2 linked regions of the Chryseolinea soli genome follow. The protein of the gene in region 2 interacts with the protein of the main gene of each other region in a pairwise test. Links are inferred from orthologs where the notes say so. Each region holds a gene or a part of one and is shown on either strand. Other genes may lie near its edges.

Region 1 (5,544 bases), 1.4 Mb from region 2 along the record:
CTAATACTGGCTCCTGGCTTTCTGGCTCCTCTTTTTTTTTAACCCTCCTTATGGAATCCGACCGAACGCTGCATCCTAGCCATACACTTTAATCCCACGGCCATGAAAAGAATCTACACCATCGCCCTACTCTTCGTCTCCCTGATCCCCGCAGCGGCCCAGGAAGCTGAACAAAACGTTTCCTCCAAAATAAATCAAGTCGCCGTCTTTCTACAGGGCGCCCAGATCACGCGCCACGCTTCGGTTCCTTTGAAAGCCGGTGTCTCCATCCTGACCCTGACCGGAATTGCTCCAGCCATTCAGCAGCAAAGCATCCAGGTGGACGGCCCGGCGTCTGTAAAGATCCTTTCGGTTTCCTTCCGCATCAACTACATGGAAGAACACAAGAAACCCGAGAAGATCAAGCTCCTCGAAGGAGAACGCAAACGGCTTGCGGCTTTGATCACGCAGGAAAAATCCATCCAGGAAGTCTACACAGAAGAAGAAAATATTTTAAAAACAAATAAGTCCATTGGCGGCACGGAGAAAGGTGTGGAGGTAGCCGAGTTGAAGGCCGCCATGGACTATTTTCGTCAACGCTTGCTGGACATCAAGCAACAACTGATGCAGTCGGAGCGCACCATCCGTTCGTACCAGGAAGAGCTCGCCAAAGTGGATGCGCAATTAACAGAGCTTCGCGCCATCAAGGGACAACCCAGCGGCGAGATCGTGGTGAAAGTATCGACAAAGGCGGCCACCAACGCAGAGTTGGATGTGAATTATTTGGTGAACGAAGCGCGTTGGTTTCCTTCGTACGACATCCGCGCGAAGAACGTCAAAGCACCCGTTGGCATCACCTACAAAGCCAATGTGAGCCAGCAGTCGGGTGAAGATTGGGAAAATGTGAGCCTCACCATTTCGTCGGCCAATCCTTCGGAGCAAGGCGTGCGCCCGATCATCAAGCCTTGGATCGTGGGCTACAACAATGCTTTGTCTCGGCGAACGGTCTCCAATGCCATGATGGCGGTAACGGCCAACAATGAGGTACATGGGCGAGTGGTGGACGATGCAGGTCAACCCATTCCCGGTGTGAACATCGTCGTGAAGGGAACGAGTGTAGGCACGGTAACGGACGTGAACGGCAACTATTCAATACCCTTGACGTCCGACGCCGAAGTGGTCGTGTTTTCGTTTATCGGCTATAATGCCATTGAGAGAAGACTGGACAGGGCAAGCGAGGTCAATGTCCAAATGCTCCCGGACGTGTCTGCCCTGAGTGAGGTTGTGGTGATGGCCTACGGTTATACTAGCGATGCTGCTCCTTCAGAAGCGCGATCCGGAATTTACGGATCATCTGCGCAAAAAATGAAACGCGCCCAGGTGGCCACAGAGGTCATCCGGCAAACCAACGTGGAATTCAAATTGGACGAGCCATTCTCCATAAAGTCAGACGGCGAAGTGCGCGCAACGGATATGATAGAGTACGAATTGCCTGCGATCTATGAATACTACTGCGTGCCCAAGCTGGAGGAAGACGCGTTTCTTACAGCCAAGATCATGGACTGGGATCAGTATAATTTTCTGGAGGGTGAAGCCAGCCTCTTCTTTGAAGGTAAATACATCGGCAAGAGCATACTCGACACGCGCAACACATCCGACACGCTCATTGTTTCACTGGGCCGCGACAGCAACGTTTTGGTGAAACGTGAAAAGAAAAAAGAATATTCGTCACGACAATTCGTTGGATCCAATCAGAAAGTTGCCCTGGCGTATGAGATCTCCATCCGGAACAAAAAGGGATTGCCCATCAGCATCGTCATTGAAGACCAAATTCCCATTTCGAACGACAAAGAGATCACCGTGGACAAACTGGAAGACTCGCATGGCGAATACGATCACAACAGCGGCACGATCACCTGGAAAAAAGAAATTGCCTCGGGTAAAACGGAGATCATCAACCTGAAATATGCCGTGCGCTACCCGAAAGGAAACCGGATGTTTCTGGAGTGATCAGTTGCCGTGTTGACGGAGCACTTCATAGATCGCTACACCGGCAGCCACCGACACGTTGAGTGAACCGATCTTTCCTTTCAACGGAATGCGGGCCAACTCATCGGCTTCTTTCAAAAAGGCATCGCTGATGCCATCTTCTTCTGAGCCGAGGATGAGGGCGATGGGGCCAGTAAGCGTGAGGGAGTACAAGCTCTTCTCGGTTTTTTCCGTGCAGGCTACGATGCGGATACCATTGTCGTGCAACAACTGGATGGTTTTCTTCATGTCCTTCTCACGGCAGATCGGCAGGTGGTTCAACGCCCCTGCCGATGTTTTCATGGCATCGCTTGTTATCGGGGCACTTCCTTTTTCACCGACGATGATGCCCGTCATGCCGGCACATTCAGCAGTGCGCACGATGGCACCAAAATTTCGTACGTCGGTGATGCGGTCGAGGATGAGGAAAAAGGGTTCGCGTCCTTCCTGGTATGCTTTGTAGATAAGATCGTCAACGGAAGAATAGCTCACCGCGGAAAGAATGCAGATCACACCCTGGTGATTTTTCGTCGACAGGCGTTTGAGCTTTTCGGGAGGCACAAAGAGGATGGGCACATTGTTGTTGCGTGCCACGGCGATGAGCTCTTTCACCAGGTCGTTGGTGAGGCCCGACTGGATCATTACTTTGTCAATATCTTTTCCTGCCAGGATCGCCTCGATGACGGCCCGGGTGCCATAGATCATATCTGTTTTTTCCATTGCGAAATGTTGCTCAGCGGTTAGTGGCCAGCCGGTCGATCTCCTTGGCCAGCTTGCGGTCTTTGTCCGTCACGATGTTGCCGGCATCGTGGGTGGAAAGCGCAAAGCTAACGGTGTTGTAAGTGTTCGTCCAGGTGGGATGGTGATTCATTTTTTCGGCCGTTATAGCCACTTTGGTCATAAAGGCGAAGGCCTCCGTAAAATCGGCGAAGGTGAACGTCTTCTTCAGGGTGTTGTTGTCGGTAGTCCATTCCATAAGCCTTTGCATTTTTTTGTGATACGAAATTCTTTTTGCGCCGTCCGCCTGTGATCCACACAAGCGATCAAAGCGCCACGATACCTTCTATTTCCGCGGCCAGCTGGTATAATTCGATCACGGCATCGCTGGAGGGCATCATGGCCTGTATGGTAACGCTGGTGTAGTTGCCTTGTTTTGACAATTTTTCGGTGGCCGTGTTGTTCGGGAACAACTTCTTCACTTGTTCTTCCTTGCCGGTGGGTACGATGAATTTAAACACGTAGATCTCGGGCCAGGCATAGTGCTGGTCAAGCTTTTCCCGAAACGAATCGACCCAGTTTTGGTCCATATGAAATGGCAACGCCCCCCAATGGCTCGGGAGGCGTGGCATAAAGATTTTTGCAATACTTAAAAGAACCGGTAGCGCTTGTCTACAATGTCGGCATTTTCTTTAATGGCATCGGCGATGCCCGCGCTATTGCGATTCACGGCATTTTGTTCCAGTCCGGCTTTGTAGGTGGCGTAATCGCCAACGGCAGGAGCGATGGTCTTGTTTTGCAATTCCACGATCACCACACCGTTCTCACCGGCCAGGGGCTTGGAACGTTTTCCGTTCTCCAGTCCGAAGGCAACACCTACGGCTTGCGGATCGAATCCGACAGTAGGCAATGAGTTGCTGTTCAATTTCAGATCGCTGCTGGAATAAACATTGGCGTCGGTGCCAAAAGAAGCGGCGATCTCTTCCAGCGTGCCTTTGGCGGCGCTGAGTTTATCGATAATAACTTTTCCTTTCAGTTCATTGCGAACAGCGGGTGTGATCTCCGCTTTCACCGAGGCCAGGGGCTTGTAGCCTTTCTTGATCTCGTTGGTCATCACCACCACCACGTTCTCTTCCTGCAGGTCGAATACTTGCGAGATCTTGCCGACAGAAGCTTCTCTGAAAAGCCACTGCACGATCGAGCGGGCTTCACCCAGTGTGCCTATGCGACGGTCGCCGGCCACTACGTTCTTGGCTTCCTGCAACACGAGGCCTTGTTCTTTTGCGCGCTTCTCGAAATCGGCAACGCCACTCAGATCCGATGTGAAGGCTTCAGCCTTGCGGAAGGCTTCGTTCAGCGTGGCATCGGTCGGCACGATCTCGCGCTCGATGATGGCCAGCTTATAGGCTTTGTTGGTTTTGGGTTCTGTTACGGAAATGATGTGATAACCAAATTCGGTTTCCACCACGTCGTTCAGAACACCGGATTTGCTTGCACTGAACACGGCATCCTGGAAGGGCTTCACCATTTGTCCACTGCTGAACCAGCCCAGGTCGCCACCGCGGCTCGCGGTTCCGTCTGTACCAAATTCGGCAGCTTTTGCACCGAAGTTGGCGCCGGCTTTAATGTCTTTCAAAATGCCTTGGGCCTTGGCTTTGGCTTCTTTCTTGGCGGCTTCGCTGGCGTCGGCCCATTTAATGAGAATGTGGCTGGCGCGGGCGCTATATACGGTGTCGTTGAAGACCTTGGAAACTTTCACCACTTTATACACCTGGCCATCCAGGAAGGGTCCGATCACTTTGCCTTGCACGAGGCTGTCGGGCGAAAGAAATACCGGCATGGTCACCGCATTGTAAGTAGCATATGCATTTTTGCTGTCGGAGCTTTTTGCAGCATAAACCGAGTCTTCAGAAGAAGTTTTGAACTCGTTCACATCGCGGGCCAATTCTTCTTTCACGGTGAGGCTATCGGAAGCCGAGGCTACTACCGGGATCGACACAAACTTGATGTCGCGGCTTTCTTCAGTTTTGAATTTCTCTACATTCTTGTTGTAGTAAGCTTTCAACGCATCTTCGGTCACGTTCACGGCCGAGTCGCTTACGGCGAAATAAGGAACGTAAACATAACGCACTTCAGCAACGTCAGTCTGCTGATGATATTCGCGTTCGGCCTCGGCGGCAGTAACGTAAGTGCTTTTGATCAACAGGTTTTCGTATTTGATACGCTCACGACCGGGCTTCAGGTCGCGTTGGAACAGTTCCCAGCGGATGCGGGGTTCAGACTCCAAAGGCATGGTCTTGAGTTGGGCGGCATAGGCCGACACTTTATTGGGATCGAACTGGCCGGTGGCCGGGTCGGTGAAAGCCATTTTTACGTTGGGGTCAACATTTTTTCCTACGAGCATATCCAGTTGCTCGTCTTCGGAAACTTCAACACCCACTTTGGCATATTCGGCCTGAATGGCATTGCGGGCAATGAGCAGATCCCAGGCTTGCTGGCGAATGCTGGGCATCTCGCGCTCGCCGGGCTCACGACCGAAATTGAGGAAATAATTTTGTTCGCGTTCGCGGATCACGGACTGATATTCGTCGTAGGAGATCTCCTTGCCGGCGATCTCACCCACGGAATTTTTTCCCCAGTTGAGGATAGAAGACTTACCGCTAAAAATGTCGTTCAGAGTAAAAGCCGCGATCGCAATAAACACGAAAATTACCACCCAGGTACCCATCTTATTGCGCAACGTTCCAATAAATGCCATAATGTAAATTTTAAAGAGCCGCAAATTTAACCCGTTATCTCTATTAGAAAAATAGCGCTGAA
Region 2 (5,604 bases):
GCGGCAACAAACGGCGCCTGGGGATGGTTCTCCATGATAGAGATGTTGGTCTTCATCGGTGTGCTGGCGCTGGGATTGGCCTATGCCTGGGTGAACGGTCATCTGGATTGGATCAAGCCGCATCCCGAACCAACCGACTTCAAGTCGCAGGTGCCGAAAAGTTTGTACGACAACATCAACGAAAAATATAAAACGCATCAGAAGCCTGAACAAGGCAACGGATAACGAACGCTATGGGTGGACTACTGGATCAACGCTTTGAACACGGCGGCGTCATCGTGACCCGCCTCGACGACCTGCTCAACTGGGCGCGGCTGTCGTCCATGTTTCCGATGACGTTCGGGCTGGCCTGTTGTGCCATCGAGTTCATGAGCACGGGCACCACCGTCTACGACATGGACCGCTTTGGCATGGCGCCCCGTTCCAGCCCACGCCAGGCCGACGTCATGATCATCGCCGGCACGGTCACCTTCAAAATGGCCGACCGCATCAAGCGTCTCTACGAACAAATGGCCGAGCCGCGCTATGTCATCTCCATGGGTTCGTGTGCCAACTGTGGTGGGCCGTACTGGCAGCATGGCTATCACGTGGTGAAGGGCGTGGACCGCATCATTCCGGTGGATGTTTATGTGCCCGGTTGCCCGCCGCGTCCCGAAGCCCTCATCGGGGGTTTTCTCAAACTCCAGGAAAAGATCCGGAACGAAAGCATGATGGCGCCCACGGCCATCGAAAAACTATTGAAGAAAGAAGAAACACATGCCAGCCTTTGAGTCGATACTAACCCTCGTGCAAAATGCCTGCACGCACACCCCGCCGGTGGTGGACGAGAATGCGTCACCCAAAGCCATCGTGGTGGCGGCGGAAGATCTTGTGGCGGTGGCGCAGCAACTGTTCGCGTCACCCGAAACCTACTTCGACATGCTCTCCTGCGTGACGGGCATCGACAACGGGCCGGCCGCGAATACCATGGAGGTGGCGTATAATCTCTACTCGATACCGTTTCACACCCACCTGATGTTGAAAGTAAAGGTGTCGCGCGAAAAGCCTGAAGTGCCATCCCTGAGCAATCTTTGGAAAACGGCTACCTGGCAGGAGCGCGAAATATTCGATATGTACGGCATCCATTTCACCGGTCATCCCGACCTGCGAAGGATCTTGATGCCCGAAGACTGGGAAGGCCACCCCTTGCGCAAAGACTACACGCACCAGGGCTATTACCGCGACATCAAAGTAGCCTACTAGCCGCCATGCCTACCGACCACATCCAATACAAATCGCACCCCGACAACCTCACGCGTTCGGTTCCTTATAAGTTCGACGCAGCACAACTGCGTTCAGAAGAAATGATCGTGAACCTGGGGCCGCAACATCCCTCGACCCACGGCGTGCTCCGCTTGGAAGTGTTGATGGAAGGGGAGATCGTAAAAGAGGTCGTTCCGCACATCGGCTACCTGCACCGTTGCTTCGAGAAGCACGCAGAGAATTTGCCCTACAACCAGGTCATCCCCTTTGTTGACCGTCTCGACTATGTGGCTTCCATGAACAGCGAGCATGCCTATGCCATGGGCGTGGAGCGCATGTTGGGCATCGAGCATCAGATACCCAAACGCGTGGAGTATGTGCGCGTGATGGTGGCCGAGCTGAACCGCATCGCGTCACACTTCATCGCCATCGGCACCTATGGCATGGACATCGGTGCGTTCACACCGTTCTTCTGGCTCATGCGCGACCGCGAACATATTTTGCGCATGCTCGAGTGGGCTTCGGGTGCCCGTTTACTCTACAACTATATTTGGATTGGGGGATTGTTCTACGATTTGCCCATTGGCTTCGAAGAACGCTGCCAGCAATTCATCGCCTACATCCGTCCCAAGCTAGTCGAGTTGGACACCGTGCTATTGCAAAACAAGATCTTCGTTCAACGCACCGCCAATGTGGGCGTGCTTCCACTCGACTTAGCCATCAACGGTGGCGTCACCGGCCCGATGCTACGTGCCTCGGGTCTTCGTTTCGATCTCCGTCGCGTTGACGGCTACTCGGTTTACCCGGAATTGGATTTTGATGTGCCGATCGGCGAAGGCAAGATGGGCACCGTGGGCGATTGCTGGGATCGCACCAACGTGCGCGTGCAGGAAATTCACGAATCGCTGAAGATCCTGGAGCAATGTGTGATCAAGCTCACCGGCGAACACAAGCGCACGCGTGACTTCGACCCGCAAGCGTTGGTGCCTAAAAAGATCCGTCCCAAAGCACAAGACCTCTATGTGCGGTCGGAGATCCCCAAAGGCGAGCTGGGATTTTTCTTTCGCGCCGATGGCCGGAACGACATCGCCTTGCGGTGTAAGTGCCGTTCATGCAGCTTTGTGAACCTGAGCATCCTTCCCGAAATTGCCAAAGGAATTTTAATAGCCGACCTCATCGCCATCATCGGCTCCATTGATGTGGTGATGGGGGAAGTGGACCGATAAAAAAACGCTCCATGCAACCGATCCTAACCGCCTCACAGATCAAGGCCTTGGATGCCTATACCATTGCGCACGAACCCATCGTTTCCATCGATTTGATGGAGCGTGCCTGCCGCGCTTTTGTGGCGTGGTTCACCGAGCGCTTCAACAACAGCTTCACCGTGGGCATCGTCTGCGGCACCGGCAACAACGGTGGCGATGGCCTGGGCATCGCGCGCCTGTTGAAGGAATGGGGCTACCCCGTGCGCGTCTGGTTGGTAAAGGGCGGTGCTCCCGAATCCATTGACTACAAAATCAACCTCGACCGGCTAAAGCATTTGGGTGGCGTGCAGATCGATGAGATCACCGCGGCGCCGGAATGTTCTATCTTTTCTGATGAAGACTTCCTGATCGATGCGCTATTCGGTACAGGCCTGTCGCGTCCCGTCGAGGGCATCTACGCCAAGGTCATCGCCTGCATGAACACCGCCAGGGGAACACGCGTAGCCGTTGACCTCCCCTCGGGCTTCATGGCCGACGAGCCTACCACCGGCCCTTCCGTGGAAGCGCGCTATACCGTTTCATTCCAACTGCCCAAGCTGGCGTTTTTCTTCCCGTCGTCGTTCCAGTACGTTGGCGAGTGGGCCGTGGTGGACATTGGTTTAAACAAGGCGTTCATCCGCCAGGCGCTGACGTCCCATTTCTTTATGGACCGTAACACCGCACGCAGCCTGCTGAGACGGCGCTCGAAGTTCGATCACAAGGGCAGTTATGGTCATGCCCTGCTCGTGGCCGGCTCGCTGGGAAAAATGGGTGCTGCGGTTTTGTCGGCGCGCGCCACGCTTCGTTCGGGGGTGGGGTTGCTCACGGTGCACACGCCCCAGGCGGGGATCTCCATTGTTCAGACGGCCGTTCCCGAGGCCATGCTCAGCATCGACGGGCACGCGTCTGTGTTCGCCGGCGAAGTGCAGCCCGAACGTTACACCACCATCGGCATAGGCCCTGGGTTGGGCAAGGCGCCCGAAACGGTGAAGGCTTTCCACAAATTGTTGGAAAATTTTCCACACCCCATGGTCATCGACGCCGATGCGCTGAACATACTCGGCGAAAATCGCGAACTGCTTCACCTCGTTCCGAAGGGAAGCATCCTCACCCCACATCCTAAAGAATTCGAACGCCTGGTAGGCCCCTGGCAAAATGATTTCGAGCGATTGGAGAAGCAAAAACAGCTGGCGGGGCAGTTGCAATCGGTTGTGGTGCTCAAGGGGGCGTACACTTCCATCGCCGCACCCGACGGAAAAGTATATTTTAATCCCACAGGTAATCCCGGAATGGCGACCGGTGGTAGCGGAGATGTGCTCACTGGTATATTAACCGGGCTTTTGGCGCAGCGGTATGATACTTTAGAGGGAGCGTTGCTCGGCGTGTACCTGCATGGTTTTGCAGGTGACCTGGGCGCGTGGGAGAAGGGCATGGACAGCCTCATTGCCAGCGACATTGTCGAATTTCTCAGTGGGGCGTTCGCGCGATTGGGGGGATAAACCGCGAAGTCGCAGAGGATGCTGTGTTTGTCGTCAAAGAAAAGTTTCGACAAAAGCCCTTTGCGCCTTTCCCTGCGCCTCAGCGTCTTTGCGGTTTTAGAAAATCGTTTGCAAAACTTTTTTATCGCAGAATTTAAACTTTTCCCCACCCTTCTGCATCTAAAGCATAATAAACCGAAGATCGTCCCGTTGCGCGGGTAACTTTGGTCCGAAAATTGTCGTATACATAAGAAATAAATAAAGCAAATGCGCGTTTTTACCGCCTTCATCGTACTCTCCCTGCTGGTGGGCTCCTTTTTTGGGCATGCCCAAGCCAGTTTCGATGGCGGTCCCGTCCAGGAACGCCAGGAAATTGCCAAAAACATCCAGATCTTTCCCAATCCGGCAATGGACTACGTCCACGTGCGGTTGGAAAATGTGAATTTCAACGAAGTAAAGGTTAGTCTTCACAATATCATCGGCAACCAAATGCCGTTCGAGTCCGAATTGATCGACGAACACGAGATCCGGATCAAAGTGAAAGATCTTGATACCGGCTACTACCTGCTGGCGTTGAAAGATGATCACGCCAAATTGCAAGGCACGTATAAATTCCTGAAACGCTAAGCAACTGAAGTAAACCGGTCCGGCTACTTCAACAATTCCCGTAATTTTTTACCAAAGCTCCGAACGTCTGCCTCCGTGGTATCGAAGGAGCACATCAATCGTGCTTCCGATAATTTGTCATTCCACACATAGAAGAAATGCTCTTCTTGCAGCGCGGGGATGATCTCCTGGGGAAGGATCACAAAGATGCCGTTGGCGTCTACCTTCTGGGTGATCTTTGCTTTTGGCGATTGACGTATTTCGGCCTCCAACAATTTAGCCATGCCGTTGGAGTGACTGGCATTCCGGCGCCACAGATCATTCGTGAGCAGCGCGTCGAATTGTGCGCTGATGAAGCGCATCTTCGAGTGCAGTTGCATGCCTTGCTTGCGGATGTATTTAAAATTCTTAGCCAATTCCGTGTTGAAGAACACTACGGCCTCACCGAACATCATCCCGTTTTTTGTTCCTCCAAACGAAAGCACGTCCACCCCGGCATCGCGGGTAAACGCCCTGAACTCGGCTTGCAGGCTCACGGCGGCGTTGGAGATGCGCGAGCCATCCATGTGGAAAAGCAGATTGTGTTTTTTTGCTACTGCCGATATCGCTTTCAGCTCGTCGATGGAATAGACGGTGCCATATTCCGTGGTTTGCGAAATGGAAATGACGCGCACCTGCGGATGGTGCTGGTCGTCGACGCGTTGGATCTTTTCTTCGATCTCGTGCGGATAGATCTTGCCATCCCGGGTGGGGATGGTCACCAGCTTGCAGCCCGTGAACCGTTCCGGTGCGGTGGACTCGTCCACGTTGATGTGGGCGAGGTCGGAGCAGATGATCGAATCGAACGAGCGTGTCATGGCGCTTAGCCCCAGCACGTTGGCGCCGGTGCCGTTGTAGGCAAAGAACACCTCGATATCTTCGCCCAGTAACGTCTTGAATTTTTTGGTGGCCTCCGCCGTGAGCGGGTCGGCGCCATACGATCCCACATGACCGGGGTTGGCGCGTTGCAAGGCGTCCATAATTTCCGGGTGAAC

The links.
Region 1: the proteins of D4L85_RS17195 (region 2) and rlmB interact in binary tests that used the Escherichia coli proteins (3 or more experiments, as listed by UniProt). The link is inferred for Chryseolinea soli from one-to-one orthologs.

The regions. Positions count from the first base shown.
Region 1 is NZ_CP032382.1:2,667,815-2,673,358, forward strand. Bases 859-3,635 are described here. They hold rlmB (23S rRNA (guanosine(2251)-2'-O)-methyltransferase RlmB), read right to left. Parts: upstream 2,728-3,635; coding sequence 1,990-2,727; downstream 859-1,989. Other genes in these bases: D4L85_RS11545 (mucoidy inhibitor MuiA family protein), read left to right, coding at 859-1,989; D4L85_RS11555 (4a-hydroxytetrahydrobiopterin dehydratase), read right to left, coding at 2,741-2,983; D4L85_RS11560 (DUF493 family protein), read right to left, coding at 3,051-3,356; D4L85_RS11565 (peptidylprolyl isomerase), read right to left, coding at 3,374-3,635. In the rest of the region: more of D4L85_RS11545, read left to right, coding at 103-858; more of D4L85_RS11565, read right to left, coding at 3,636-5,482. UniProt on the Escherichia coli protein: Specifically methylates the ribose of guanosine 2251 in 23S rRNA.
Region 2 is NZ_CP032382.1:4,025,348-4,030,951, forward strand. Bases 1,896-4,732 are described here. They hold D4L85_RS17195 (NAD(P)H-hydrate dehydratase), read left to right. Parts: upstream 1,896-2,479; coding sequence 2,480-3,985; downstream 3,986-4,732. Other genes in these bases: D4L85_RS17190 (NADH-quinone oxidoreductase subunit D), read left to right, coding at 1,896-2,468; D4L85_RS17200 (T9SS type A sorting domain-containing protein), read left to right, coding at 4,232-4,591; D4L85_RS17205 (threonine aldolase family protein), read right to left, coding at 4,615-4,732. Outside these bases: D4L85_RS17175 (NADH-quinone oxidoreductase subunit A), read left to right, coding at 1-225; D4L85_RS17180 (NADH-quinone oxidoreductase subunit B), read left to right, coding at 234-770; D4L85_RS17185 (NADH-quinone oxidoreductase subunit C), read left to right, coding at 757-1,242; more of D4L85_RS17190, read left to right, coding at 1,248-1,895; more of D4L85_RS17205, read right to left, coding at 4,733-5,604. UniProt on the Escherichia coli protein: Bifunctional enzyme that catalyzes the epimerization of the S- and R-forms of NAD(P)HX and the dehydration of the S-form of NAD(P)HX at the expense of ADP, which is converted to AMP.